One region of the Cellulosimicrobium sp. AB352 genome, then DNA from elsewhere that is predicted to be linked to it. Evidence: riboswitches for the same ligand, from Rfam matches in the RefSeq annotation. Region 1 holds a riboswitch; each other region holds the start of a gene.
What was found. A riboswitch is a leader RNA that binds a small molecule or an ion and turns the genes downstream of it on or off. The one in region 1 is predicted to bind thiamine pyrophosphate.
Positions count from the first base shown of each region.

Region 2: linked by a shared signal. The riboswitch ahead of thiO (glycine oxidase ThiO) and the one ahead of ACPCUX_RS09630 (ECF transporter S component) in region 1 are both predicted to bind thiamine pyrophosphate.
Region 3: linked by a shared signal. The riboswitch ahead of ACPCUX_RS17855 (TenA family protein) and the one ahead of ACPCUX_RS09630 (ECF transporter S component) in region 1 are both predicted to bind thiamine pyrophosphate.
Region 4: linked by a shared signal. The riboswitch ahead of thiD (bifunctional hydroxymethylpyrimidine kinase/phosphomethylpyrimidine kinase) and the one ahead of ACPCUX_RS09630 (ECF transporter S component) in region 1 are both predicted to bind thiamine pyrophosphate.

Region 1 covers NZ_JBMVFX010000011.1:8,129-15,309, forward strand. Annotated here, with positions in the region: gene ACPCUX_RS09625 (ABC transporter ATP-binding protein) at 1-288, opposite strand, end outside; gene ACPCUX_RS09630 (ECF transporter S component) at 281-994, opposite strand; TPP riboswitch at 1,098-1,217, opposite strand; gene ACPCUX_RS09635 (hypothetical protein) at 1,362-1,799, shown strand; gene ACPCUX_RS09640 (Rv2578c family radical SAM protein) at 1,843-3,498, shown strand; gene ACPCUX_RS09645 (PPOX class F420-dependent oxidoreductase) at 3,505-3,972, opposite strand; gene aspS (aspartate--tRNA ligase) at 4,256-6,091, shown strand; gene ACPCUX_RS09655 (hypothetical protein) at 6,289-6,426, shown strand; gene ACPCUX_RS09660 (hypothetical protein) at 6,423-6,815, shown strand; gene ACPCUX_RS09665 (response regulator transcription factor) at 6,791-7,181, opposite strand, start outside.
Region 2 covers NZ_JBMVFX010000002.1:156,599-163,779, forward strand. Annotated here, with positions in the region: gene guaA (glutamine-hydrolyzing GMP synthase) at 1-297, opposite strand, end outside; gene thiE (thiamine phosphate synthase) at 340-1,050, opposite strand; TPP riboswitch at 1,095-1,197, shown strand; gene thiO (glycine oxidase ThiO) at 1,187-2,461, shown strand; gene thiS (sulfur carrier protein ThiS) at 2,467-2,700, shown strand; gene ACPCUX_RS02220 (thiazole synthase) at 2,710-3,552, shown strand; gene ACPCUX_RS02225 (ThiF family adenylyltransferase) at 3,652-4,965, opposite strand; gene ACPCUX_RS02230 (DUF3817 domain-containing protein) at 4,962-5,408, opposite strand; gene ACPCUX_RS02235 (ABC transporter ATP-binding protein) at 5,530-7,181, shown strand, end outside.
Region 3 covers NZ_JBMVFX010000032.1:33,585-40,765, reverse strand. Annotated here, with positions in the region: gene ACPCUX_RS17875 (ClpP family protease) at 1-232, shown strand, start outside; gene ACPCUX_RS17870 (ATP-dependent Clp protease proteolytic subunit) at 232-837, shown strand; gene ACPCUX_RS17865 (DUF6882 domain-containing protein) at 868-1,887, opposite strand; gene ACPCUX_RS17860 (helix-turn-helix domain-containing protein) at 1,955-2,437, opposite strand; gene ACPCUX_RS17855 (TenA family protein) at 2,551-3,303, opposite strand; TPP riboswitch at 3,294-3,422, opposite strand; gene ACPCUX_RS17850 (VOC family protein) at 3,509-4,435, shown strand; gene ACPCUX_RS17845 (VOC family protein) at 4,520-4,915, shown strand; tRNA gene ACPCUX_RS17840 (tRNA-Leu) at 4,958-5,034, opposite strand; gene ACPCUX_RS17835 (NAD(P)/FAD-dependent oxidoreductase) at 5,187-6,677, opposite strand; gene ACPCUX_RS17830 (hypothetical protein) at 6,869-7,181, opposite strand, start outside.
Region 4 covers NZ_JBMVFX010000036.1:17,219-24,399, reverse strand. Annotated here, with positions in the region: gene thpR (RNA 2',3'-cyclic phosphodiesterase) at 1-401, shown strand, start outside; gene pheS (phenylalanine--tRNA ligase subunit alpha) at 688-1,809, shown strand; gene pheT (phenylalanine--tRNA ligase subunit beta) at 1,809-4,430, shown strand; gene ACPCUX_RS18410 (SDR family oxidoreductase) at 4,427-5,311, shown strand; gene ACPCUX_RS18405 (hypothetical protein) at 5,385-5,609, opposite strand; TPP riboswitch at 5,687-5,781, shown strand; gene thiD (bifunctional hydroxymethylpyrimidine kinase/phosphomethylpyrimidine kinase) at 5,886-6,746, shown strand; gene ACPCUX_RS18395 (DUF4862 family protein) at 6,767-7,181, opposite strand, start outside.

The sequences.
Region 1 (7,181 bases):
GACGCCCGTCACGCGCAGGTCGCCCGTGACCGACCCCGGGAGCGTGTGAGGCACGACGCCGACGAGCGCACGCAGCAGCGTGGACTTCCCGCAGCCCGAGGGGCCGAGCACGAGCAGCCCGGTGCCCGCGGGGACGGTGAGCGTGAGGTCGTCGAGCACGCGCGTGCCGTCGTGGCCCACGGTGACGGTCAGACCGGCGGCGGCGACGGCGTCGGGCACGTCGCCGGGCACGTCGCCGGGCACGGCGTCCGGCGTGACGTCCGGTGCGGCGGTCGGTGCCTCAGCCACGGCGGTCGGCCCCGATCGCGAAGGCGTCGAGCGCGCCGGTGCGGGCGAGGGCGTCGCCGAGGAGGCGCGCCGCGATCCCGCACAGCACGACGCACGAGACGACCTGTACGCCGAGCCGGAGCATCGCGTAGTCCTGCCCGAGCCAGCCGAACCGGACCGCGTTGAACGCGTACGTGACGAGCGCCGCGCTGACGCCCGACGCGACGAAGACCCACCAGCCGTAGCGGCGGTACCGGGTGAGGGCGAAGGGGACCTCGGCCCCAACGCCCTGGACGAGCCCCACGAGGACGAGCAGCGGGCCGGCGGGCGACGCGAGGAAGACCACCTCGACGAGCGCCGCGAGCGTCTCGGTGAGGATGCCGACGCCCGGCTTGCGCACGATGTACGTCGCGAGGGGGCCGACGACGATCCACGCGCCCGCGAGCACGTTGGCGGCGAGGTCCGCGAGCGGTCCCATGGCGAGCTGGAGCGGGGCCCAGAGCTGCACGAACGCCCAGTAGACGAACCCGAACACGACCCCCAGCACGGCGACGAGGACCGTCTCGTGGAGGGTGAGGCCGCGGCGACGGGCACGGCTCGGGGGAGCGGCGACGGCCTCGTGGAGACCAGGGGCGGGCCGCGCGCCGTCGGGCACGCCGTCGGGCGTGGCGCCGGGCGTGGGGGTGGGCGGGGTCGCCCGGGGCGGCGTGGTGCGGGGCTCGGTCATGCGGTTCCCTCCGTCGGGCCCCCGGGGCGAGGGGTGCACGACGGCGCGCCACCGCGCCCCGCGCGGACGGCACGCGCGGGGCGCGGGCACGAGCGCGCAGGGGACGGTGACGTCCGCCCTGCTCCCTTCGCTGGTACGAACCAGATCAGGTTCCACGGGTCTGCAGGGGGGACGGGTGTCCGGCCTGCACTCTCAGCGCTCATGCGCTCCCCGGGGGCGTTCGGCCCGACCCTAGGGCCTGGACGCCCGCCGGACAATCCCGGCGTCTCACCCACCGGGACGCCCGGCCGCCGTGAGAAGGTGACGGCGACGAGGAGCCCGCGCGGACCGGGGACGGGCTCCGACCACGAGGGACGAGGCAGCGCGCATGACCCGAGACAACGATTCCGCCGCGGTCGCAGAGCTGGACCGCCTCGACGAGGCCGTGCGGAGCGCGCCCGCGGGCGACACGTCGGCGCAGATCGCGCTGTGGCGGCAGACGGTGCGCCTCGGCACGTGGTTCTTCATCGCGCGGGGGTCCGAGGACCAGCCCCGTCCGTACGCCGTCGCTGCGGACCAGGGGCCCATGATCTGCCTCTACAGCAGCGCCGCGCGCGCGGACGAGGCGGCCCGGGCGCTCGGTCTGGCGGACGACGAGACAGGCTCCGTGCCGCTGCTCGGGGTACCTGTGCCGGCGGCGATCGACTACGTCGCGTCCTTCGGCGCGGCCGGGGTCGTCGGTGTCGCGCTGGACCACCCGCGCATCGGCCACCACATCCCCCTCGGGAACCTGGCGCTGCTCAAGGCGTGGTCCGCCGACGGCTGACCCGCTCTTGACAGCGCGTTCGAACGTTTGTTCGAATGGCGCGATGCGGTGGGACGGACAGGTGCTCGGCGCGGACGACGGCGCGCTCCCCGGGCTGGAGCGGGTCGGCCTCGTCCGCAGCGTGCGCACGCCCGAGTTCGCGGGCATCACGTTCCACGAGGTCACGGCCAAGAGCGCGCTGTCCAAGGTGCCGGCGATGTCGCGCATGCCGTTCCGGTGGACCGTCAACCCGTACCGCGGGTGCAGCCACGCGTGCTCCTACTGCCTCGCGCCCGCCACCCCGGTGCTGCTGGCCGACGGCGCGCAACGGCCGATCGGCGAGCTGCGTGTCGGCGACGAGATCGTCGGCACCGTCCCGCACGGCGCGTACCGGCGCTACGTGCGTACCCGCGTGCTCGACCGCTGGACCACCCGCAAGCGCGCCTACCGCGTGACCCTCGCCGACGGCACGCGCCTCGTCGCGAGCGGCGACCACCGGTTCCTCACCGAGCGCGGGTGGCGCCACGTCGTCGGCGGTGCCGGGCACCGTGCCCGCCTGGCGCTCGGCGACGTACTCGTCGGGCCGGGCGCCGCGGCGCTCGCGGAGGGGCGGCCCGTCCTCGACGGCCAGGACGTCACCGGCGGCGAGGCGCTGCGCGTCGACTCCCTGGAAGCGCTCGACGGGCCGGGGGAGACGACGGAGCTGGTCGACATCACGACCGGCACGCGCGACTTCGTCGCCGCGGGGGTCGTGAGCCACAACTGCTTCGCCCGCCCCACGCACCAGTACCTCGACCTCGACGCGGGGGAGGACTTCGACCGGGAGGTCGTGGTCAAGGTCAACGTCGACGACGTGCTGCGGGCCGAGCTCGCCCGCCCGTCCTGGGCGCGCGAGGCCGTCGCGCTCGGCACCAACACCGACCCGTACCAGCGCGCCGAGGGTCGCTACCGCCTCATGCCCGGCATCATCGACGCGCTCGCCGGGTCGGGCACGCCGCTGTCCGTGCTGACTAAAGGCACGCTCCTGCGCCGGGACCTGCCCCTGCTCGTCGACGCCGCCTCGCGCGTCGAGGTCGGGATCGGCGTGTCCCTCGCGCTCCTGGACCCCGAGCTCCAGGCGAGCGTCGAGCCGGGCACGCCCTCGCCGCGCGCGCGGCTCGACCTCGTCCGCACGGTCCGGGAGGCCGGTCTGCCGTGCGGCGTCATGGTCGCCCCCGTGCTGCCGTGGCTCACCGACTCGACCCGCGCGCTCACCGAGCTGCTCGACGCCGTCAAGGACGCGGGCGCGACCGGCGTCACGGTGCTGCCGCTGCACCTCAAGCCCGGCACTCGCGAGTGGTACATGGGCTGGCTCGCGCGCGAGCACCCGCGGCTCGTCCCCGGTTACGAGCGCGTGTACGGCTGCGGCACGTACGCCTCGACGGCGTACCGGTCCTGGCTGTGGGACCGGGTGCGGCCGATGCTCGAGGCGCGCGGGTTCGCCGTCGCGGGGCACCGCGGCCCCGCGGGCGTCGAGGGCCGGTTCCGCCGCGGCGAGCCCGGCGACCGGCACCGCCGGCCAGGGCCGCCGACGGACGGCGCCTACCCGGCCGGCAGCCTCGCCGTCGACCCGGCGCCGCAGGACGCGCGCCACGGCCACGGCGGGGCGCTCGCGGGCATGCCCGTGGACGGCGGCGGGCTCGACGTCGTCGGCGGGGGAGTGGAGCAGGTCCTGTTCTGACCTGTCTCAGGCGTCGGCGAGGCGCGCCGGGAAGCCGCCCGTCGCCACCGGTCCCCAGCGCGTGATCGTCAGCCGCACGAGCGACTTGCCCTGGGTGACCATCGCGGCGCGGTACTCGTCCCAGTCCGGGTGCTCGCCGCCCACGGCGCGGTAGTAGTCGACGAGCGGCTCGACCGACTCGGGCAGGTCGATCACCTCCGCCTCGCCGTCGACCTGCACCCACGGGTCGGAGAACCGCTCGCCCAGGGACAGCAGCGACGCGCGCGGGTCGCGGCGCACGTTGACCGCCTTGGCGCGCTCCGGGTACGTCGACACGACGACCCGACCCGCGTCGTCGACCCCGTACGTGACCGGGCTGAGCTGGGGACGGCCGTCGGCGCGGGTGGTGGCGAGGACGCCGTCGTGCCGGGAGCGCAGGAACTCCTCGAGCTCGTCGCGCTCGACGCGCCGGTTCGTCGCGATGGTGCGTGCCACGGGTCACCCTCCTTCGTGCGGGCGGCGGGCCGGACGGCCCTGCCGCGGCCGGTCGGCCCGTGCGCGCCCGCAGGCGCCGCGCCGGTCCCGGCGGTGCCGCCACGGGACGTCGCGGCGGCACCGCCACGGTATCCGGTCGCCCCCGCCGGTCGAGAGCCGACCGTCGACCGCCTCCGGTCGGAGGTATCCGGTCGAGCCGCCCGCCCGCCCGCACTAGACTTCAGCGGACGCGCCCCCGCTCCGGGAGCGCGACCCCCCACCGCCCACCTGGAAGGAACCCTCCGTGCTGCGCACCCGAACGGCCGGCTCACTGCGGGCCGAGCACACCGGTCAGACCGTCACCCTCACGGGCTGGGTCGACCGTCGGCGCGATCACGGCGGCGTCGCCTTCATCGACCTGCGCGACGCCTCCGGCATCGCCCAGGTCGTCATCCGCGACGAGGCCGTCGCGCACCCGCTGCGCAACGAGTTCGTCCTCCAGGTCACGGGCGAGGTCTCGCGCCGCCCCGACGGGAACGAGAACCCGTCCCTGCCCACGGGCGAGATCGAGGTCGTCGCGACCGACGTCGTCGTGCTCAACACCTCCGAGGCCCTGCCGTTCCAGGTGTCGACGGCGCTCGCGGACACCGAGACGATCGGCGAGGAGGCGCGCCTCAAGCACCGCTACCTCGACCTGCGCCGGCCCGCCCCCGCGCACGCCCTGCGCCTGCGCGCCAAGGCGAACCAGGCCGCACGCCGCGTGCTCGACGCCGAGGAGTTCGTCGAGATCGAGACGCCGACGCTCACCCGCTCGACGCCCGAGGGCGCGCGCGACTTCCTCGTGCCCGCGCGCCTCGCGCCCGGCTCCTGGTACGCGCTGCCGCAGTCGCCCCAGCTGTTCAAGCAGCTCCTCATGGTCGCGGGCATGGAGCGCTACTACCAGATCGCGCGCTGCTACCGCGACGAGGACTTCCGCGCCGACCGCCAGCCCGAGTTCACGCAGCTCGACGTCGAGATGAGCTTCGTCGAGCAGGACGACGTCATCGCGCTCGCCGAGAAGATCCTCGTCGCGCTGTGGGAGCTCATCGGGTACACGATCCCGACGCCCATCCCGCGCATGACCTTCCACGACGCCATGCGGCTGTACGGGTCCGACAAGCCCGACCTCCGGTTCGGCAACCCCCTCGTCGAGCTCACGGACTACTTCCAGGACACCCCGTTCCGCGTGTTCCAGGCCGAGTACGTCGGCGCCGTCGTCATGGCGGGCGGGGCCTCGCAGCCGCGTCGCCAGTTCGACGCGTGGCAGGAGTGGGCCAAGCAGCGCGGCGCTCGCGGCCTCGCGTACGTGACGTTCGGCGAGGACGGCACGCTCGGCGGCCCCGTCGCGAAGAACCTGTCCGACGCCGAGCGCGAGGGCCTGCGCGACGCGACCGGCGCGCAGCCGGGGGACGCCGTGTTCTTCGCCGCGGGCAAGACGTCGGACTCGCGCGCACTGCTCGGCGCCGCGCGCCAGGAGATCGCGAAGCGGACGGGTCAGATCGACGACGACGCGTGGGCGTTCGTCTGGATCGTCGACGCGCCGCTGTTCAAGCCGACCGGTGAGGACGACGACGTCGACCTGGGCCACTCCGCCTGGACCGCCGTGCACCACGCGTTCACGTCGCCCACCCCGGACTGGGTCGACACGTTCGAGCAGAACCCGGGCGAGGCGCTCGCCTACGCCTACGACATCGTGTGCAACGGCAACGAGATCGGCGGCGGGTCCATCCGTATCCACCGTCGGGACGTGCAGGAGCGCGTCTTCGACGTCATGGGGATCGGGCCCGAGGAGGCGCAGGAGAAGTTCGGCTTCCTGCTCGACGCCTTCAAGTTCGGTGCGCCCCCGCACGGCGGGATCGCGTTCGGCTGGGACCGCATCGTCGCGCTGCTGACGAAGTCGGACTCCATCCGCGACGTCATCGCGTTCCCCAAGTCGGGCGGCGGGTACGACCCGCTGACGCAGGCACCGGCCCCGATCACGCCCGAGCAGCGCAAGGAGGCGGGCGTCGACGCGAAGCCCGCCGCCCCGTCGCGCGACGGCGGCACCGAGGGCGGCGCGGACGGCGACACGACCGGTGAGAGCGGGCGCACGGACGCCTGACCCCAGCACGCTCGACGCCGAGGGCGCGCCACCCTGCCGGGTGGCGCGCCCTCCGCGCGTCCGGAAGCTGTTGATCCCGCTGCCGCGAGCTCAGGATCTTGAGCAGATCCTGAGGTTTCGCTGCGCCGACGCGGCGGGTCCCTCGCGCCAGGGCGCGCAGGATCGATCCCGTCGGACACCACGAGAACGAGGCACTCATGACCGCCCTGCTCACCGACCGCGACGCGGTCGACGTCGTCGAGCCTGCGCCCCACGGCGCCCGGCTCGACCGTGATCGGTGCACGCCCGACGAGACCCGGGGCGTCCCGGGCCGCCACCACGGCCCCCGCACGTGAGGGAGGACCTGCGCCAGGCGTGGACGGCGCTCACGGACGACCTGGACGGCGACGTGCAGGCGGTCCGGCGCTTCTTCGTCGCGTACCGGGACCTCGTCGTCCCACGGGTCGACGCGGCGGCGGTCGCGCTCGCCCGGGGCGACGACGAGGAGGCGCGCAGCACGCTGCTCACGGTGCGGTCGACGTCGCTCATGGTCGGGGCCGCGGAGGTCGGGGACGCCGCCTCCGCGGTGCTCGACCGGCACCGCGCCGGGCACCGCACGACCGCGGACGAGGCGCGCGCGCTCGCGACGCTGCGGGCCGCCGCGCGCAGCGCGTGCGACGAGGTGGCGCTGCTGCTCGGCGACCCGCCGCCCGCCGTCGGTCAGCCCGTGGGGTCGAACCGGTAGCCGACGCCGCGCACGGTGCGGATCCACCGGGGCGACGACGGACCGTCGCCGAGCTTGCGGCGCAGGTTCGCGATGTGCACCTCCACGCTGCGCCGGTCCGCGTCCGTGACGTACGTGCCGGCGTCGTACTCCTCGCCCCACAGGACGCGGACGAGCTCGTTGCGGCTGACGACGCGACCCGCCGCCTCGACGAGCGCTCCCAGGAGGTCGTACTCGCTGCGCGTGAGGTGGACGGCCTCGCCGTCGACCGTGGCGGTGCGGCGCGGGACGTCCAGCAGGAGCCCGTCCGACCCCACGAGGGTCGGCTCGTGGTCCGCCGGGGCGGGCCGGGCGGCGTCGGCACCGTCCGACGGCAGGCCGCGTCGC
Region 2 (7,181 bases), on a different contig from region 1:
GCAGATGCCCATGACGGGCACGCCGGCCTCGAACAGCGCCGGGTCGACGAACGGGGCACCCGTCGCGTACACGGACGAGGGACCGCCCGAGAGGATGATCGCGGCCGGGTCCTTGGCGAGCATCTGCTCGACCGTGAAGGTGTGCGGCACGATCTCGGAGTAGACCTTGGCCTCGCGCACGCGGCGCGCGATGAGCTGCGCGTACTGGGCGCCGAAGTCGACGACGAGCACGGGCCGCGGGGTCGAGGCCACCTCGGCGGTGGTGGGGGTGTCGGGAGCGGTGGCGGGTGACGTCACCCGTCCAGGATAGTCGCCGTGCGGCGGGGCTCGTCCCGCGTCTCAGGCGCCGGTGCGCACCTCGGCGCGCGCCGCGACGCGCTCGCGCAGGGCGCGGGCGGCCGCCTCCGGGTTGCTCGCCGCCGTGATCGCGCGCACCACCACGATCCGGGTCGCGCCCGCGTCGAGGACCGCGTCGAGCCGGTCCGCGTCGATCCCGCCGATCGCGAACCAGGGCGTCGCGGGCCGGGTCGCCGCGACGTCGCGCAGCAGGTCCAGGCCGACGGCGGCCCGCCCCGGCTTCGTCGGGGTCGCCCACAGCGGACCCACGCAGAAGTAGTCCACCGCCGGGTCGGCCTCTGCCGCGGCCGCCTGCGCGGCCGAGTGCGTGGACCGGCCGAGCGCGGGCCCCGCGCCGAGCAGCGCCCGCACGGCCGGGACCGGCAGGTCGCCCTGGCCCATGTGCACGACCGGCGCGCCCGTGACCGACGCCACGTCCGCCCGGTCGTTCACGGCCCACAGCGCGCCGTGCTCCGTCGCTACGCGCGCGACGAGCTCCTGGAGCTCGAGCTCGCGCGCGACGTCGAGCGTCTTGTCGCGGAGCTGCACGACGTCCACCCCGCCCGCGAGCGCCGCCCGCAGGAAGTCCTCGAGGTCGCCGCGCTCCTCGCGCGCGTCCGTGCAGAGGTAGAGCCGCGCGTCGGCGAGCCGGGCGCGTGCGGCGTCCGCCGACGGGGCGGGAGTGGCCGGGGTGGTGGAGGTCTCGGAGCTCACCCGCGGGAGCCTAGCCTCGGCGGCTCCTCGGCAGGAGGTACTGTGGCCGACAGCACGGGAGCCCCGCACGGGGCTGAGAGGGCGTCGCCGCCGACCGTCGAACCTGATCTGGGTCATGCCAGCGAAGGGAGCGCACATGAGCCTGTCCGTCCACCCGTCCGCGGGTGGCTCCGTCGTGCCCGACGGCGCGCGCGACGTCGTCGTCGTGGGGGGCGGGATCGTGGGTCTCGCCGTCGCGTGGCGCGCCGCGCGCGCGGGCATGACCGTCACGGTGCTCGACCCGGCGCCGGGCGCGGGCGCGACCCACGCCGCCGCGGGGATGCTCGCACCGGTGACCGAGGCCGACTTCGGGGAGGAGGCCGCCCTGCGGCTCCACCTCGCGGCCGCCGCGGCGTGGCCGGCGTTCGCCGCGGACCTGCGCGCTGCGACGGGGGCGGACGTCGGGCTGCGGACCGCCGGGACGCTCACCCTCGCCTACGACGCGGACGACCTCGCGCTGCTCCGCCGCGTCCTCGCCCTGCACGCCGCGCACGGTCTCGCGTCGCACGAGCTCACCGTCGCGGACGCGCGCCGCCGCGAGCCGTACCTGGGCCCGCGCGTCGCCGGGGCGGCGTGGGCCCCCGCGGACCACGCCGTCGACCCGCGCGCGACGCACGCCGCGCTGCTCGCGGCGCTCGGCGGACGCGACGCCGCGGGTGCGGGCTCGGCCGCCGGGACCCGAGTCGTCCGCGCGTCCGCGACCCGGCTCGCGCTCGATGCCGGGCGCGTGGTCGGCGTGCACGACGACGCAAGCCGGCTCCACCGCGCGGGTGCGGTCGTCGTCGCGGCGGGCTGGCAGTCGGGCGCCCTGCTCGCGGACGTGCCGGGCGTCGTCGTGCCCACGCGGCCGGTGAAGGGCCAGACGCTGCGGCTCGACGCCGGCCCGGACCTCGCGCTGGAGCACGTCGTGCGCGGGCTCGTGCAGGGGCGGCCGGTGTACGTCGTGCCGCGCGACCCCGAGCCGGCGGGGCCGCGCGCCGGGCACCGGGAGGTCGTCGTCGGGGCCACCACCGACGAGAACCCGGACGACCGCCGCGCCAGCGCCGGCGGGGTCTTCGCGCTCCTGCGGGACGCGCGCGCCCTCCTGCCGGGGATCGACGAGGCCGCGCTGGTCGAGGTGACGCCGCGGGGGCGCCCCTCGACCCCGGACAACCTCCCGCTCGTCGGGCCGACGGACGTCCCGGGGCTGCACCTCGCGACGGGCCACGGCCGCAACGGCATCCTGCTCGCCCCGCTCACGGCCGACGCCGTCGTCGCCGGGCTCGGCGGGCTCTCCGGCCTGGGCGGGACCGAGGCCGGCGACGACGTCGCGACCGCCCTCGCCACCGCCCGCACCGACCGCTTCGCCCGCACCGCCACCACACCGAGGTGAGACCCGTGACCGCACCCGCACCCACCGCGCTCGTCAACGGCGAGCCCTACCCGCTCGACGGCGACGTCGACCTGGAGCGGCTCGTCGCCGCGCTCGTCCCCGCCTACGTCGCCGACGGCACGCCGCAGGGCGTCGCGGTGGCCGTCGGGGACGCCGTCGTGCCGCGCGGCGCCTGGGCGACGACCGTCGTCGCGCCCGGGGACCGCATCGAGATCGTCACCGCCGTCCAGGGCGGCTGAGGAGGACCCATGACCACGACCGACGTCTCCCCCGCCACCGCGAGCGGCCCGGCCGGCGCCGACGACCCGCTCGTCGTCGCCGGCACCCCGATCGGGTCGCGCCTCGTCATGGGCACCGGCGGGGCCGCGAACCTGCTCACGCTCGAGGACGCGCTCGTCGCGTCGGGCACCGCCCTGACGACCGTCGCGATGCGACGCGTCGCCGTCCGCGCCGGCGGGGACGCGAGCCCCGACGCCGGGATCTGGGCGCTGCTCGCGCGCCTCGGCATCCGCGCGCTGCCCAACACCGCCGGGTGCTTCTCGGTGCGGGAGGCCGTCCTCACCGCGCACCTCGCGCGCGAGGCGTGCGGCACCGAGTGGGTCAAGCTCGAGGTGATCGCCGACGACGTGACCCTCCTGCCCGACCCGGTCGGCCTCGTCGAGGCGGCCGACCAGCTCGTGCGCGACGGGTTCGTCGTGCTGCCCTACACGAACGACGACCCGATCCTCGCCCGACGGCTGGAGGACGTCGGCTGCGCCGCCGTCATGCCCCTCGGGGCGCCCATCGGCACGGGGCTCGGCATCCTCAACCCGCGCAACATCGAGGCGATCGCCGCCGCGGCACGGGTGCCCGTGATCCTCGACGCGGGGATCGGCACGGCGTCCGACGCCGCGCTCGCCATGGAGCTCGGCTGCGACGGCGTGCTCCTCGCGACGGCCGTCACGCGCGCCGCCGACCCGGTCCGCATGGCCCGCGCGATGCGCCTCGCCGTCGAGTCGGGCCGGCTCGCCGCGGGCGCCGGGCGCATCCCCCGCCGCGAGGGCGCCCTGGCGAGCTCGTCCCCGCAGGGCCGCCTCGACCTGGCTCTCTGACCCCGTCCACCAGGCCGTCCCGGCGGGCCGAGCAGGCCATCCCGGCTCGTCCGCCGACCAGGACGCACCACGACCACCTGGTCGACGTGCAGGGGGACGCTAGGGGGCGAGAGTTTCCAGGGCGGCGAGGAGGGCGGGGACGCCGCCGACGACGGAGCGTGCGTCGAAGCCCGCGGCGCGGGCGGCGTCGGCGACGCGGGCCGACCGGCCGCCGACCGCGCACACCACGAGCACCGGGCGGTCGGCGGGCAGGTCCGCGAGCGCCGCGGCGGCACCGGGGTCCTGCGCGCCGCCGAGGAACGCGCCGCTCGGGACGAGCGTCGACCCGGGGAGCGGGCGCACCTGCGCCTCCCAGTCCTCGCGGACGTCGAGCAGGAAGGGTGCGGCGTCGTCGGCCCGCAGCAGGGCGGCCGCGTCAGGGGCGGACACGTCGCGCGGCGCGGGCCCCGCTGCCCCGGTCGGCCCCGCCCCGGCACCGGGCGTCGCCACGGCCTGCGCCGCGGGCCGGAGCCCGCAGAACGCGGCGTAGGCGTCGTCGCCCGGCAGGAGCGCGGTGACGGGCTCGCGCGTCGGGTCGGCGCGCACGGTGAGCTGGCGCCACGAGAGGTCGAGGGCGTCGTAGACGGCGAGGCGGCCCAGCAGCGTCGTGCCGGCGCCGGTGACGAGCTTGATCGCCTCGGTCGCCATGACGGAGCCGACGGTGCCGCACATCGCGCCGAACACACCGCCGGTGGCGCAGTCGGGTGCCGCGCCCGGGGGCGGCGGGACGGGGAACACGTCGCGGTAGGTGACCCCGCGCGGACCTCGCTCTCCCGGCCCCGCGGGGTCGGGACCCGCGGCGCCCGGGTGCGCGGCGTCGTCGGGCACGGCGAACCGGGGCGCGGCCCAGAAGACGCTGACCTGTCCCTGGAAGCGGTAGATCGAGCCCCAGACGACGGGCAGGCCGAGGACCTCGGCCGCGTCGGAGACGAGGTAGCGGGTCGGGAAGTTGTCGGCGCCGTCGAGCACGACGTCGTAGCCGCGCAGCACCTCGAGCGCGTTGTCCGCGTCGAGCCGCAGCGCGTGCTCGACGACGTGGACGTGCGGGTTGAGGTCCGCGATGCTCTCGCGCGCGGAGTCGACCTTGCGGCGCCCGACGTCCGACCCGCCGTGGATGACCTGGCGCTGGAGGTTGGACGTGTCGACGGCGTCGTCGTCGACGATGCCGATCGTGCCGACGCCCGCGGCGGCGAGGTAGAGCAGCGCGGGGCTGCCGAGGCCGCCCGCGCCGACGACGAGCACGCGCGCGGCCGCGAGCCGCCGCTGGCCCTCGGTGCCGACGCCCGGCAGCGCGAGGTGGCGCGCGTAGCGCTCGAGCTCCGGCGTCGAGAGCTCGGGACCGGGCGCGACGAGGGGCGCGAGCGGCGTCGTCATGCCGCGTACTGCTCCTCCAGCGCGACGAGCTTCGCGTCGGCCTCGGCGTGCACCTTCTTCTCGAGGATGAACGACATGACCGGGACGACGCCGGCGAACACCATCGTCGCGAGGCGACCCCAGCCCCAGCGCATCTTGGTCCACAGGTCGAGCACCGTGACGAGGTACACGACGTAGATCCAGCCGTGCGCGAAGGGGATCCAGGACACGTACCGCATGATCCCGTCGACGTCGACGAACTGGCCCACGCCGTACCTGACGATCATCTCGACGCACAGGATGAGCAGCATCACGCCCGTGATGATCGCGAGGACCCGGTAACGCGCGAGCGCGCCGCGCGCCTTGCGGATCGCGGTGCGCGCCGCCTCCGTGCTGGGGGCCGCCGCGTCGGCGGGGGCGACGACGGGCGCGTCGGTCGGGGTGGCCGGGTCCTGCGTGGTCATGGGAGAGGTCCTCGTTCCGGGCGAGACGGCCGCGGCGGTCTCCGCCGCGTGCGGTGGCGTGACGCAGTCGCCGTGTTAAACCGTCGCCGCGTGTCGGACGCCGAACCTAGGGTAGAACACCGTGCGACCCCTCCCTCTCCCCGACCCGGGGACCCCCGACCTGCGCGGCCCGTCCCGTTACCTCCTCTGGATCGCCCGGCGCCAGTGGACGGTGCTCACGGTGTCCGTGCTGCTCGGGCTCGTGAACTTCGCGTGCCAGGCGTTCCAGCCGTACATGCTCGGCCGCGCGCTCGACGAGGGGCTCACCGCCGGGTTCGGCGCGGAGCTGTGGCGCTGGGCGGGCCTCCTGCTCGCGCTGGGCCTGGGCATCGTCGTCACGGGCGTGACGCAGCACCGGTTCGACATCGCGAACTGGCTGCGCTCGGCGCTCACGACGTCGCAGCTCGTGGGCGACGTCACGGCCCGCTCGGGCGACGCGATCACCGAGGAGCTCCCGACGGGCGAGGTCGTGTCCACCGTCGCGAGCGACGCGATGCGCGTGGGCCAGCTCTTCTCGATGATGGGCCAGTTCCTCGGCGCGCTCGGCGCGTACGTGGTCGTGGCGGTCATCATGCTCTCGACGTCGCTCCAGCTCGGGCTCGTCGTCGTGCTGGGCCTGCCGGTCGTGGCCGCGGTGCTCGCGTTGCTCGTCAAGCCGCTGCAGCAGCGCCAGGCCGCGCAGCGCGAGGCGCAAGGTCGCCTGACGACGCTCGGCGCGGACACGGTGTCGGGCCTGCGGATCCTGCGCGGCATCGGCGGCGAGGGCGTGTTCGTGGGCCGCTACGCGCGGCAGTCGCAGAAGGTCCGCGAGGCCGGCGTGAAGGTCGCGCACACGCAGGCCACGCTCGACGCGCTCCAGGTGCTGCTGCCCGGCCTGCTCGTCGTGCTCGTCGTCTACCTCGGCGCGACGGCGGCCCTGCGCGGCGAGATCACGCCCGGCCAGCTCGTCGCGTTCTACGGGTACGCGGCGTTCCTCGGCTGGCCGCTCCAGGTCGCGACGCAGATGCTCAACATCGCGACGCGCGCCCACGTCGCCGCGCGCAAGATCGTGCGCGTCCTCGCCGTCGAGCCGGCCGCGGGCGCGAGCCCGGCCACCGCGCCCATGCCGCCCGAGGGCAGCCCCCTCGTCGACGAGACGAGCGGCCTGGTGCTCGAGCCGGGACGCGTCGTCGCGCTCGTCTCGGCGGACCCGGACGCGTCGGCGGCCGTCGCGACCCGGCTGGGCCGGTTCGACGACGCCGCGGAGGCGGCCACGCCCGTGCGGCTCGGCGGCACACCGCTCGCCGCGCTCGACAAGCACGCGCTCCGGCGCCGCGTCGTCGTCGCCGAGGCGACGCCGCAGCTCTTCTCGGGCGCGCTGCGCGACGAGCTCGACGCGCGCGGCACCGCCACGGAGGCCGAGGTGCTCGCCGCGGTGAGCACGGCCGACGCGCACGACGTGCTCGACTCCGTGCCCGACGGCCTCGCGGGCGAGCTGCCCGAGAAGGGGCGGTCGCTCTCGGGCGGCCAGCGCCAGCGCGTCGCGCTCGCCCGGGCGCTCCTCACGGACCCGGAGATCCTCGTCCTCGTCGAGCCGACGAGCGCCGTCGACGCGCACACCGAGGCGCGGATCGCCGCGAGCCTCGCGCAGGCCCGTCGCGGGCGCACGACCCTCGTCGTCACGGCGTCGCCGCTCGTGCTCGAGCACGTCGACGAGGTGCTGCTCCTCGAGGACGGCCGGGTCACGGCGCGCGG
Region 3 (7,181 bases), on a different contig from region 1:
CACCGCCGTCGACATCGCGATCCAGGCGGAGAACCTCGTGTACACCAAGGGGCTCATGCACCGGCTGCTCGCGGAGAGCACCGGGCAGTCCGTCGAGACCATCGCCGACGACTCCGACCGCGACCGTTGGTTCACGGCGCAGCAGGCGCTCGAGTACGGGATGGTCGACCGGATCGTCGAGAGCGTCGACGACGTCCGCCCCGCCCGCGCGGCCCGGAAGGTGGGTCTGTGATGGCGAGCTACACGATCCCGACCGTGGTCGAGCGCACGCCGCTGGGCGAGCGCGCGTTCGACGTCTTCTCCCGCCTGCTGTCCGAGCGCATCGTGTTCCTGGGCACCGAGATCGACGACGGCGTCGCGAACGTCGTCATGGCGCAGCTCCTGCACCTGGAGTCGGACGCCCCGGACCAGGAGATCGGGCTGTACATCAACTCCCCGGGCGGTTCCGCGACGGCGCTCATGGCGATCTACGACACGATGCAGTTCGTCCGCTGCGACGTCTCGACCATCTGCATGGGCCAGGCGGCCTCGGCCGCGGCGGTCCTGCTCGCGGCGGGGACGCCGGGCAAGCGGTTCGTGCTGGAGCACTCGCGCGTCCTGCTGCACCAGCCGTCGGGCGGCGGGGAGGGCACGATCTCGGACCTGTCGATCCAGGCAGAGGAGATCCTCCGGATCCGGTCCGAGACGGAGGAGGTGCTGGCGCGGCACACGGGCCAGACCGTCGAGCGCCTGCGCGCCGACACCGACCGCGACCTGGTGCTCACCGCGCGCCGGGCCGTGGAGTACGGCGTCGCGGACGCCGTCGTCACCTCGCGCAAGCTCGCCGCGGCGGCGTGACGCCCGACCGCGGGGGTGACCCGGGCGTCGTCAGCCGCGTCGTCGGAACCACGACCGGCGGCGCGGCTCGGGTGCCGCCTCGGCGGGCGTCGGCTCGGGCGCGGCGGGCTCGTGCTCCGCGGGCGCAGGCTCCGGCACGGCCGGCTCGCCCGCCGGCGGCTCCGGGACGGTGAGCGCGGGCGCCGTCGGCGTGGAGGCCGCAGGGTCTGCCGCGGCGGGCTCCGGCACCGCGGGCTCCGCCGCCGCGGGCTCCGCCGCCGCGGCCTCGGGCTCCGCCGCTGCGGCCTCCGGCTCGGTGGCCAGGGGCTCGGCGCCCAGGGGCGCGGCGGCCTCGGGCGCGGCGATCCGTCGGGACGACGCGGAGATGCCCGCGATCCGTCCGCGCTCGTCGAACCGCACGGTCACGGTGCCGTCGGGCACGTCCAGCACGACGGCGCCGGTCCCGTCCTCGACGGCCGGCAGGCCACGTGCGCTCGCGTAGGACGCGACGGCGCGCCGGTGGTCGACGACCGTGACGGACAGCAGCCCTTCGCTCAGCGTGCGCACGACGCGCGGCACGCTCGGGGCGGGCAGGGCGAGGTCGGCGTCGTCCAGGAGGAACCACGCCCGCGTGCCGCCGCCGACGGGGGCGCTGTAGTGGGGGAACGAGCCCGTCACGGCCTTGGCCGCGAGCGCGAGCCGGTGGGCGAGGTCGTCGGCGAGCGGGAGCTCCGGCTCGGCGGCCTCGCGCAGCCCGGTCCCGCGCGTGCTCTCGGCGGCGGTGAGCACGGCATCGGGGAAGCCGTTGACGTTCTGCCACGCCCACATCCACGTGCCCGGCCCGGGCGCGGCCGTGCCGAGGAACTGGAGGTGGCACGTCGCGGTCCCGCCGTCGGGCGCGGTGAAGGTGAAGACCCCGGTGGTCAGGTCGGCGGCCCAGGCGTCGTCGCCGTGGAGGTCCGTCAGGTGGAGCTGGTGCTCGTGGGAGAGGAACGCGGCGTCGTCGACGAGGTCCTGGAGGGCCGGGACGTCCTGGGCTGCCGTGCCGTGCGCGGTCTGCGGCTCCGTCATGGACCGACGGTAGCGGCGCGCACGGCGCCCGGCCCCCGCACGACACGCGGTGCGACGGGACCGCCGCTCAGGCCGCGAGGAGCAGGACGTCGCCGGCGCGCGCCGTCGGACGTCGGAGCGTCTCGGCGACGGGGAGGTCCCGCACGGGCTCGCCCACCGGGGCGACCTGCCGTGGCGCGGAGAGGGCACCGCGCTCTCGCGCGGAGGACAGCACGCGGACGGGCGCGAGCGGCCGGAGCTCCTCGCCCGTGCGGGCGACGAGGTCGACGAGCCGCAGGCCGAGGGCGCCGCACACGGCGGCGAGGACCTCGGACGACGCCTCCTTGCGCCCGCGCTCCACCTCGGACAGGTAGGCGGTGGAGACGCGCGCGGCGGCCGCGACGTCGACGAGCGTGCGCCCTTGAGCGAGCCGCGCCCGCCGCAGGATCCCCCCGATGACGTGGCGCAGGAGGGGCTCCGCCCGTCCGCCCGCCCGGGAGCGGGGGCTCGGCGTCACCCCGTCCGGCACCACGTCCGGCAGCGTGCCCGGCACCGCGCTCGTCGCGTCCATGCGTTCACGCTACCCGCGGCCCACCCGGGTGCCGAGGCGCCCGGGTGGGTATCTGCTGCTGGCGTAAGGCCGGGCGCACGACGCGACGCCGGCCGCGCGCCCGGCCGGACGGGTCACCAGCGCTCGAGCGACCAGGCCATCTGCCAGAAGCGGATCTCGTGGCGGCAGCTCAGCTCGAACGCGCGCTCCATGCGCGCGCGCTCCGCCTCGCCCGCGTCCGCAGCGAGCGCGTCGAGGCGTGCGCGCAGGTCCGTGAGGACGTCCTCGGTGCGCTCGGCCGCGTAGAACTGCCACCAGCCCGCGAGCGGGTGGTCGTCGCCGAGGGCGCCGGGCGTCGTCTCGCGCTCGCCGAGCCAGAAGCGCCGCGCGGACCAGATGTAGGTCCACGGGCACGGCAGCAGCGCGGCGAGCAGCACGCCGAGCGAGTCGCGGCCGGCCGCCGTCATGTGGTCGACGTAGGCCTGCGCGCTCGGCGCGAGGCGGTGCGTCTGCGCCTCCTCGTACGTCACGCCGAGGAAGTCGCACATCGCGTGGTGCGCGTGCGACTCGTCGTCGAGGAGGAAGCCGGCCTTGTCGTGGAAGTAGGCCGCCCAGGACCGGTCGGGCGCGAGGGCCATGCCGAGGCCGTAACAGCGCAGGTAGGCCGTGAGGTACTGGTGGTCCTGGCCCACGTAGTGGCGGACCGCGGCGGGCTCGACGGAGCCGTCGCGCAGCCCGGCCAGGAAGGGGTGGTCGTAGAACGTCTCGAAGAGGTCCGCGTACCGGCGGGCGAGGTCGGCGGTGAAGCCGGTCTCCTCCTGCCGGACGAGCGCGGTCGGGTCGTCCGCGAGGACAGGGTTCAGGGTGATGGCAGCAGGCGTCGTCATGCCCACGTTCCTCCGCTCGTGCTAGCGAGATCAGGTTCGACGGGTCCGGGCGGCCGTACCGCTCGTCTCAGTCCCTCGGCCCGGGCCGTGGCCCGGGCAGGACGCCCCGCGTGGTTCGCGCCGACCCTAGCAAGGACGGCGCCGGTGCGGGAGCCCTCGCCACGGTGTGGGAATATAGTTGTAGCGACAACAAGTTGGAGCAGACATGACCACGAGCACGCCGGGCACGCCGACCGACCGCCTCCTGTCCCCGTCCACGAGCATGGACGCCGTCACGCTGCGCGTGGGCGACCTCGAGCTCATGACCTCGTACTACACGGGCGCGTTCGCCCTCGCCCCGCTCGAGGAGCGGTCGCGCGGCGCGGAGGTGCATCGTGTGCTGGGCCGCGGCCGCACACCCATGCTGCGCCTCGTGCACACGCCCGGGCTGCCGCCCGTCGACCCGCGCCAGGCCGGCCTGTTCCACACGGCCTTCCTGTTCGACGACGGCCCGAGCCTCGCCGCGACCGTCTACCGCGCCGCGCAGGACCGCCGCGGCACCTTCGTCGGGTCGAGCGACCACCTCGTCAGCGAGGCGTTCTACTTCACCGACCCCGAGGGCAACGGCGTCGAGCTCTACACCGACCGCCCCCGCGAGACGTGGGTGCGCGAGCACGGTCAGATCCTCATGACGACGACGTTCCTCGACCCGAACGCCTACCTGCGCACGCACCTCGACCAGGAGACGTTCGACGCCGGCCCCTCGCTCGCGGGCCGCGTCGGTCACGTGCACCTGCAGGTGGGCGACGTCGCGACCGCCCACGCCTTCTACGTCGACGCCGTCGGCTTCGAGGCGACGCTCACCGGGTACAGCGGGGCGCTCTTCGCGTCCGCGGGCGGGTACCACCACCACGTCGCGATGAACGTGTGGAACAGCGCGGGCGCCGGGCCCCGCGCCGCGAGCCTCGGTCTCGGCGACGTCGCCGTCACGGTGCCGGGCCGCGAGGACCTCGACGCGCTCGTCGCGCGCCTCCGCGCCCGCGGGCTGGAGCACGCGGACGACGGCCGCTCCGTCGTCGTGCACGACCCGTGGGGCACGCGCGTGACGCTGTCCGTCCCGGGCACCACGACCGAGGAGCTGCTCGCGCGCTGAGGCACGGCGGCCCGGGCACGGAGCGCGCGCCCGGAGCACGAGGCGCACGATGGGAGGACCCGCCGAGCGCACCGAGGAGCGACCGTGTTCCGCAGCCTCTTCCCCGTCCTCACCGTGGCCGACCTCGACCGGTCCCTCGGCTTCTACCGCGACCTGCTGCGCGGGACGGTCGAGTACGCGTTCCCCGACGACGGCCCGCCCGTCTACGTGAGCCTGCGCGTGGGCGGGTCACCGCTCGGGCTCGGGCAGGGCGACCCGCCTCCGGCGGACACCCGCGTCGTGCTGTGGGTGTACGTCGACGACTGCGACCGCGCCGTCGAGCACCTCGCGGCCGCGGGCGTGCCCGTCCTGGAGCCGCCCGCGGACCAGCCGTGGGGCGAGCGCGTCGCGCGCGTGCAGGACCCGGACGGCACCGTCGTGATCCTCGGCCAGGAGGCCGCTCCCCCGGCCGAGCCGGAGGGCCCGACGGGGCTGTCCTAGCCCGGGGAGCCCTGGCGCCTCGGAGCCGACCGCCCGTCGGCATGGTGCCCCCACCGGGACTCGAACCCGGAACACGCCGGGTTTAAGCCGGCCGCCTCTGCCAGTTGGGCCATGGGGGCGCGGGCCGAATCTACCGCGCGCGCGGGGCTCCCCGGGCCCGTCGGCACGACGGGCGCCCGCTCGGGACCCGGACGCGACGAGGGGCGAGCCGCACGCGCGGCTCGCCCCTCGGCGTCGGGCACGACGGCCGGGCCGGGGCCCGGCCGCGACCTCAGGAGGCCTTCGCCGCCGGCGTCCGGTCGTCGGCGTCGACGGTGCCCGCACCGGACTCCGCCGCGGCCGCCGAGCCCTGCGCGGTCTGCTTGACCGGGTCGCCGTCCTTCTTGGGCGGGACGGACGCGGCGCGGAACTCCGCGCGCGGGTCGTGCAGCGAGCCGAGCGACACGAGCTCGCGGCCCATGAGGAACTGGCCGATCCAGCCGATGAAGATGCGGATCTTGCGGTTCCCCGTCGGCATCGCCATGACGTGGTAGCTGCGGTGCATGAGCCACGCGAGCGTCCCGCGGAGCTTGAACACGCCGAACAGCTCCGCGACGCCCTTGTACAGGCCCAGCGACGCGACCGTACCGACGCTCTTGTGGCGGTACTCGACCGGCGGCTCGCCGTGCAGCTCGAGCGCGAGGTTGTCGGCGAGGCGCGTGGCCTCGCGGATGGCGTGCTGCGCGTTCGGCGGGCAGAACTTGCCCGGGTTCAGCACGTCCGGGACGGCGGCGCAGTCGCCCGCGGCCCACGCGTTCGGCACGACGTTGCCGTCGGCGTCCGCGACCTGGAGCGTCGGCAGCACGGTGATGCGGCCCAGCTTGTCGACCGGGAGGTCGGACGACTCCTTGAGGACCGGGTTCGCCTTGACGCCCGCGGTCCAGACGATCGTGTCGGAGTCGAACTCGACCCCGGTCGACGTGACGACGTGGCCGTCCACGCACGACGACAGGAACGTGCTGAGGTGGAACTCGATGCCCCGCTTCTTCAGCTCGTCGAGCGCGTACTGCGCCATGGGCTCGCTGAGCTCGGGCAGGATGCGGCCCGCGCCCTCGATCATGACGAAGCGGAGGTCCTTCTCCTCGATCGTCGCGTAGTTGCGCGTCGCGTAGCGGGCCATGTCCTCGATCTCGGCGAGCGCCTCGATGCCCGCGAACCCGCCGCCGACGAACGTGAACGTGAGCATGCGGCGACGCAGCTTCTCGTCCCACGTGGACGACGCGACGTCCATGCGGTTGAGCACGTGGTTGCGGACCGCGATGGCCTCCTCCACGTTCTTGAAGCCGATCGCGTTCTCCGCCAGGCCCGGGATGGGCAGCGTGCGCGACACCGAGCCGAGGCCGACGATCAGGTGGTCGTACGTGACCGAGTAGTCGTCGCCCTCCTCCGGGTGGATCGTCACACGGCGGTCGGTGTGGTCGATCGCGACGACCTTGCCCTGGAGCACGTCGACGCCCTTGAGCGCACGGCGGTGCGGCGCGACGACGTCGCGGCCGTCGATCGAGCCCGCGGCCGCCTCGGGGAGGAACGGCGCGTACGTCATGTACGGGCGCGGGTCGACGACGACGATCGCCGCCTCGCGGCGACCGAGCTTCTTGCGCAGCCGGCGGGCGGCGTACAGACCCACGGAGCCGCCGCCGAGGACGACGACGCGGGGCACCTTGCGGGGCCGCGGCGAAGCGGTCTGGGCACGGCTGACCGAGGTCAGGTCATTCTGAGGCATGGTTCCAGAGTATTACCGGTTGCGGCACAGGCGAGCCGGAGCGTCCGCCTGACGGGCGTGACGCGCCCCACGCCGCGCGGCCGGACGGGGGCAGAGGCGGGCACACGCGGGCAGAGGCGACATTCCGCAGGGCCCGGGACCGGGGTGGTGCGCCGACGTCCGCCGTCGGCGCACCACCCCGCGCCTGCCGGTCAGCCGATCGCGCCGACGACGGGCGTCGGGCCGGTCGGTGCGGGCGGCACCCCGCCCGCGGGCGGGGTCGCGGGGGCCTCCTGCGACGGCGCCGGGTCACCCTCGGCCGGCTCGTCGGCCGGCGCGTCGCTGGCCCCGCCCGTGCCCGACGACGTCTCCCCCGTCCCCACGCTCGACGGCACCGCGGTCGGTGCCTGGAGGAACGGCCACGGCATGTCGCGCGTGCGCGTCCCCGTCGCCGGGACGGGGCGGCCGTCGCCCTCGGGGTACTCGACGTCCTCCTCGGCGACCGCGCGCAGCGGGTAGACGTTC
Region 4 (7,181 bases), on a different contig from region 1:
TCCGGGGCGCGGGCGTGTTCGACCGCCGCGTCCTGTGGGTGGGCGTCGGCGGGGACGGTGCCGACGCCCTGCGGGCGCTGAGCGCCGCGGTCGCCGAGGCGGCGGGCGACGCGGGCGTGCGGGTGGACCGCCGTCCCCGGCAGCGCGCGCACCTCACGGTCGCGCGGGCCGCGGCCGGGGCGCGCCAGGCGAACCGCCGGGCGCGCGGTCGCGGCGCGACCCGTCCCGACCGCACCGCGGGCGACCCGCTCGCCGCGCCCGCCGCGGCCCTCGCCGTGTACGCCGGCCCGGGGTGGACGACCGACGCGCTGCACCTCGTCGAGTCCGACCTCGGCGACGCCTCGGGGCACCCGGTGCACCGGACGCTGCGGACCCTGCCGCTCGGGCCCGCCGCGCGCTGAGCGGGACCACCCTCCGGCCGCGCCCGGAGACGCCTGTGCGAGGATGGGCCGCATGAGCCTGAGCGGTGGTCGTCGATTTCCCGGGCCCGTCACGGGCCCGCGCGACTGACGCGTGCTCCCCGCCCGCCTCGTGGCGGGACGGGTCCTGGCCCGGACGGGCGCCCTAGAATGACGGCGACGCGCGCACGTGCGCGCCCCGCACGCCCCGCCCCGAGCGGCGCGTGCCGCGGGTCGACGCCGGCCGTCGTCCGCTCCCCGCAGTCCCGCCCTCGCCAGGAAGGCACGCATGTCCAGCCCTGACGCCGACGTCGTCACCCCCCACGCGGGCGACGGCGGACCGGACACCACCACCGGACCCTCCCCGCTCGACGCCGACGCGCTGCAGCGCGCGCTCGACGCCGCGCTCGCCGCCGTCGCCGCGGCCGGCGACCTCGACGCGCTCAAGCGCGTGCGCACCGAGCACGCGGGCGACCGCAGCCCGCTCGCGCTCGCGAACCGCCAGATCGGTTCGCTCGCCCCCGCGGACAAGAAGACCGCGGGCAAGCTCCTCGGCCCGCTGCGCGGCCGGCTCAACCAGGCCCTCGCCGCGCGCCAGGCCGAGCTCGAGGCCGAGCGCGACGAGCGCGTCCTCGTCGAGGAGGCCGTGGACGTCACGCTGCCCGTGGACCGCGTCCCCGCGGGCGCGCGGCACCCGCTCGAGACGCTGCAGGAGCGCGTCGCGGACTTCTTCGTCGGTATGGGCTGGGAGATCGCGGAGGGCCCCGAGGTCGAGGCGGAGTGGTTCAACTTCGACGCCCTGAACTTCGGCGTGGACCACCCCGCGCGCCAGATGCAGGACACGTTCTACGTCGCCGGCCCCGACGGCGAGGACGGCGCGGAGCCGTCGAACCTCGTGCTGCGCACCCACACGTCGCCGGTCCAGGCCCGCTCGCTGCTCGAGCGCGGCGTGCCGCTGTACGTGGCGTGCCCGGGCAAGACGTTCCGCACGGACGCGCTCGACGCGACGCACACGCCCGTCTTCCACCAGGTCGAAGGCCTGGCGATCGACAAGGGCCTGACCATGGCGCACCTGCTCGGCACGCTCGACGCGTTCGCGCGCGCGATGTTCGGCCCGGACGCGCGCACGCGCCTGCGGCCCGCGTACTTCCCGTTCACCGAGCCGAGCGCCGAGATGGACCTGTGGTTCCCCCAGAAGAAGGGCGGGCCGGGCTGGATCGAGTGGGGCGGCTGCGGCATGGTCAACCCGAACGTGCTGCGGTCCGTCGGGGTCGACCCCGACGAGTACTCGGGCTTCGCGTTCGGCATGGGCATCGAGCGCACGCTCATGCTGCGCCACGGGATCGCGGACATGCACGACATGGTGGAGGGCGACGTGCGCTTCTCCGCCCAGTTCGGAACGGAGATCTGATGCCGTACGTCGCCATCGACTGGCTGGGCGACCACGTCGAGCTGCCCGCGGGGCTCACCGCCGAGCGGCTCGCCGCCGACCTCGTCCGCGTCGGCCTGGAGGAGGAGGCGATCCACGGCGCGGCCGTGACGGGTCCCCTCGTCGTCGGGCGCGTCCTCGAGATGACGCCCGAGCCGCAGAAGAACGGCAAGACGATCAACTGGTGCCTGGTCGACGTCGGGCCGGAGCACAACGTCGCCGAGATCAAGGGCGTCGAGCCGGCAGACATGCCGGCGGGCGGTGCGCGCGGCATCGTGTGCGGCGCGCACAACTTCGCGCCGGGCGACCTCGTCGTGGTCGCGCTGCCGGGCTCCGTCCTGCCCGGTCCGTTCCCCATCGCGAGCCGCAAGACGTACGGGCACGTGTCCGACGGCATGATCTGCTCGCAGCGCGAGCTCGGCCTCGGCGAGGACCACGACGGCATCATCGTGCTGCCGCGGCTCGGGTACGCGGCCGAGGACCTCACCCCGGGGCAGGACGCGGTCGCGCTGCTCGGGCTCGGCGACGAGGTGCTCGAGATCAACGTGACGCCCGACCGCGGGTACGCGTTCTCCTACCGCGGCGTCGCGCGCGAGTTCTCGCACTCGACGGGCGCGCGCTTCACGGACCCGGGCCTGCCCGGCTCCCTGCCCACGCCCCCGCCCGCGGCGACGCCCGACGGTTTCCCCGTCGAGGTCGACGACGCGGCGCCGGTCCACGGCGTCGTCGGGTGCGACCGCTTCGTCACGCGCGTCGTGCGCGGGCTCGACCCCGCGGCGCAGACGCCCGCGTGGATGCAGCGCCGCCTCACGGCGTCGGGCATGCGGCCCATCTCGCTCGCGGTCGACGTGACGAACTACGTCATGCTCGACCTCGGGCAGCCCCTGCACGCGTACGACCTCGAGAAGGTCGCGGCTCCCGTCGTGGTGCGGCGCGCCGCCCCGGGCGAGCGGCTCACGACGCTCGACGACGTGGACCGCGCGCTCGACCCGGAGGACCTGCTCATCACCGACAGCCCCGACGGTGCGCGCGGCGCGCGCGTCCTGGGTCTCGCCGGCGTCATGGGCGGTGCCTCGTCGGAGGTCGGGCCGGAGACGACGGCGGTGCTCATCGAGGCCGCCCACTTCGACCCCGTGACGGTCGCGCGCACGTCGCGTCGCCACAAGCTGTCGAGCGAGGCCGCGAAGCGGTTCGAGCGCGGCGTGGACCCGCTGCTGCCCGCGGTCGCGGCGCAGCGCGTCGTCGACCTGCTCGTCGAGCTGGGCGGCGGGACCGCCGACCCGGCCGTCAGCGACCTCGACCGCGTGACCGCGCCCGCCCCGATCCACCTGCCCGTCGGCGAGGCCGAGCGCCTCGTCGGCGTGCCGTACACGCTCGAGCAGGTCGTCGGGACGCTCGGGGCGATCGGGTGCACCGTCGATGCGGACGACGCCGCCGCGACGGGCGTCGTCGTCGTGACCCCGCCGTCGTGGCGCCCCGACCTCACCGAGCCGGCCGAGCTGGTCGAGGAGGTCGCGCGCCTCGTCGGGTACGACGAGATCCCGTCGGTGCTCCCCTCGGCGCCCGGCGGCCGCGGGCTCACGCGCGAGCAGCGCGTGCGCCGGTCGGCCGCCCGCGCGCTCGCCGAGCACGGGTTCGTCGAGACGCTGAGCTACCCGTTCGTCGGCGAGGGCGAGCTCGACGCGCTGCGGATCCCCGCGGACGACGAGCGCCGCCGGGCGCTGCGCCTGCTCAACCCGCTGGCCGACGACCGCCCCCTGATGCGCACGGACGTGCTGAGCACGCTCCTGGAGACGACGCGCCGCAACGTGGGCCGCGGGCTCGGGGACGTCGCCGTGTTCGAGGTCGGCCTCGTGACGCACCCGCGCCCTGGCGCCCCGGCCGCGCCGTCGCTGCCCGGCGGGGTGCGTCCCTCCGACGACGACCTCGCCGCGATCGAGGCCGCGCTCCCGGCGCAGCCGCGCCACGTCGCGGGCGTCCTGGTCGGTCGTCGCGAGCGGGCGGGCTGGTGGGGCCCCGGACGTCCCGCGGACTGGACGGACGCGCTCGACGCGGCGCGCCTGGTCGCGGACCGAGCCGGCCTGCGGGGGGACGACGCCGTGCGCGTCGTCGCGGACACCGCGCGGGCCCCGTTCCACCCGGGCCGCTGCGCGCGCCTCGAGCTCGCCGACGGGACGGTCGTCGGGCACGCGGGCGAGCTGCACCCCAAGGTGCTCGAGAACGTCGGCCTGCCCGCCCGCTCCGTGGCGTTCGAGCTCGACCTGTCGGCGCTCGTCGCGGGCGCGTCCGACGAGCCCGTCCAGGCGACCCCGGTCTCCGGGTTCCCGGCGGCGAAGGAGGACCTCGCGTTCGTCGTCGCCGCCGACGTGCCGGCCGAGGCGCTGCGGGCCGCGGTCGTCGAGGGCGCCGGCGAGCTCGCCGAGGAGGTCGCGCTGTTCGACGTCTTCACGGGCGAGCAGGTGGGCGCCGAGCGCAAGTCGCTCGCGTTCTCGCTGCGGCTGCGCGCCGCGGACCGCACCCTCACCGCCGACGACGTCGCGCGGGTCCGGGAGGGCGCCGTGGCCGCCGCGCGGGAGCGCGTCGGGGCGGAGCTGCGCGCATGAGCGGCGCACCGGGGGAGGGCACGACGCCGGACGTGGCGCCCGCGCGCACCGCGCTCGTCACCGGGGCGTCGCGCGGCATCGGCCGCGCGGTCGCCGTCGGGCTCGCCGCGTCCGGTCTCGACGTCGCGCTCCTCGCACGCGACGCGGGCCGGCTCGCCGGGGTGGCCGACGAGATCGCCGCGCTCGACGGCGCGGGCCGGGCCGTCGTCGTCACGGCGGACGTGACCGACGCGGCGGCGGTGGCCGCGGCCGTCCGCGAGGCCGAGGCCACGCTCGGGAGCGTGGACCTGCTCGTCAACAACGCGGGCCGGGTCGACGCCGAGGTGCCGCTCTGGGAGGCGAACCCCGACGAGTGGTGGGCGGTCCTGGAGACCAACGTGCGCGGGCCGTTCCTGCTCGCGCGCGCCGTCGTCCCCGGGATGCTCGCGCGCGGCGGCGGCCGCGTCGTCGACCTCAACAGCGGCGCGGGCTCCCACGACATGGACGGAGCGAGCGCGTACAACGCGAGCAAGACGGCGCTCCTGCGCCTCGGGGCGAACCTCCACCGCTCGGGCCACGCGCTCGGCCTGCGGACCTTCGAGGTGTCGCCGGGCGTCGTGCAGACCGACATGACGGCGTCCATGGTCATGCACGAGGGCCGCACGGAGTGGACGCCCGTCGAGCGCACGGTCGAGATGGTCGTCGCGATCGCCCGCGGCGAGCTCGACGCGTTCTCGGGGTCGTTCGTGCGCGTGACGCACGACTCGCCCGGGTCGCTCCGCGCGGCCGCCCAGGAGGCCGCCCGCGCGGGCGTCGCGTTGCCCGGTCCTGACGGCCGTCGGCTGCGCGTCACGCGCTGGGGCTCCGACGACCCGATGCCGGGAGAGCTCCCCGCCCGCTGAGCGCACGCACCCCGCACGGCCGACGCCGCCCGACCCCCCCGGTCGGGCGGCGTCCGTGCGTCCGGGCACCGGGTCACAGCGGGACGCACGTGTCCCGGTCGACCCACACGTGCCACAGGCCCCGCTCGGGGTGCTCGTACTCGAACGCCACGAGCCCGCCTGCGTCGTGCGTGACGACGCCCGTGAGCACGACCCGCCGGCCGTCGCGGTCGAACGTCGTGCAGAGGGCGGGCACCTGGACCGGGACGGGCGCGTCCGGCAGGAAGGGGCGGGTCGCGGGGGCGACGTGCTGCGTCATACCCGGAAAGACGCGCGCACGCGCGTCGTCTCACGCGTCGGGGCGGGTGAAAAGCGCACGGGTCGCCGCGTAGCATGGCCCGCGACACGGGGTGCCCCGCACCGGGGCTGAGATGAGACCCGTCGAACCTGATCTGGCTCGTACCAGCGAAGGGATGTCCGCGCGATGACGCTCGCCCTGCCTCGGCACACCTCCGACCCGGTCCCCGCCCCCGCGGACCGTGATCACCGACCCGACCCGGGCCGTGGGCCCGACCCGGCACCGTCCCGCCCCCGCGTGCTCTCCGTCGCGGGGACCGACCCGACCGGCGGCGCCGGGATCCAGGCCGACCTCAAGGCGTTCTGCGCGCACGGCGCCTACGGCATGGCCGTCACCACGGCGCTCGTCGCGCAGAACACCCACGGCGTGCGGTCGGTGCACGTCCCCGGGCCGGCGTTCCTGCGCGCGCAGCTCGACGCCGTGTCCGACGACGTCGACGTCGATGCCGTGAAGATCGGCATGGTCGCGGACGAGGCGAACGCCCGCGCCGTCGGGGAGTGGCTCGACGACCTCGCCGCGGCGCGCGCCGCCACGGGTGCTCCGCGGCCCTGGGTCGTCCTGGACCCGGTGATGGTCGCGACGTCCGGCCACCGCCTGCTCGACGCGGGTGCCGAGCAGGCCGTGCGCGACCTCGCGGCGCGCGCCGACGTCGTCACGCCGAACCTGCCCGAGCTCGCCGTCCTCGGCGGGCAGGAGCCCGCGACGACGTGGGACGACGCCCTGCACCAGGCGACGTCGTACGCGACCGCGAGCGACGCCGTCGTGCTGCTCAAGGGCGGTCATCTCACCGGACGCACGTCGCCCGACGCGCTCGTCGTCCCCGCGCCCGGGCCGACGACGGGCCGCGCGCCGGGGGCGGTCACCGTCACGACGTTCGACGCCGAGCGCGTCGACACGCCCCACACCCACGGCACGGGGTGCTCGCTCTCGGCGGCGCTCGCGGCGCTGCGGCCGCAGCGCGCGAGCTGGGAGGAGGCCGCGCGCGAGGCGAAGGAGTGGCTCACGGGCGCGCTGCGTGCCGGCGCCGCGCTGCGGGTGGGGACGGGCCGGGGGCCCGTGGACCACCTGCACCGCTCGGCGCCCGTGCGGCGGGGCTGAGCCCGGGCCGCGGGACGCACTCAGGCCGTGGGGCCGCTCGCTCCGTGGTCGGCTCCGCGGTCGGTGTCGAGGTCGGCCAGCGCGTCGCGGAGCACGGCGAGCGTCGCGCGCGCGACGGCGAGGCGCTGCGCGGGCGGGGCGTCCGCGGGCCGCGTCGTCACCTTGGCGCCGACGAGCGGGACCGGCCCGGCCGCGGCGAGGAACTCGCGCACCTCGGCCGGGCCGAGCATCGACTCGTCCGGGCCGGGGAGCGCGGGGTCCGGGCCGTGGGGCGGCACGTGCGCGTCCGCCCACGGCGCGCCCCACCGGCCGGGCCGGCCGGCGGCGCCCGAGAGCATCGCGCTCGCGAGGAGGCCGGCGCCGGCGGCCGCCCGCGCGTGCTCGACGGGCGTCGCGGCGCTGCGCCCCTCGATGGCGGACCGGCCCCAGTTGAGC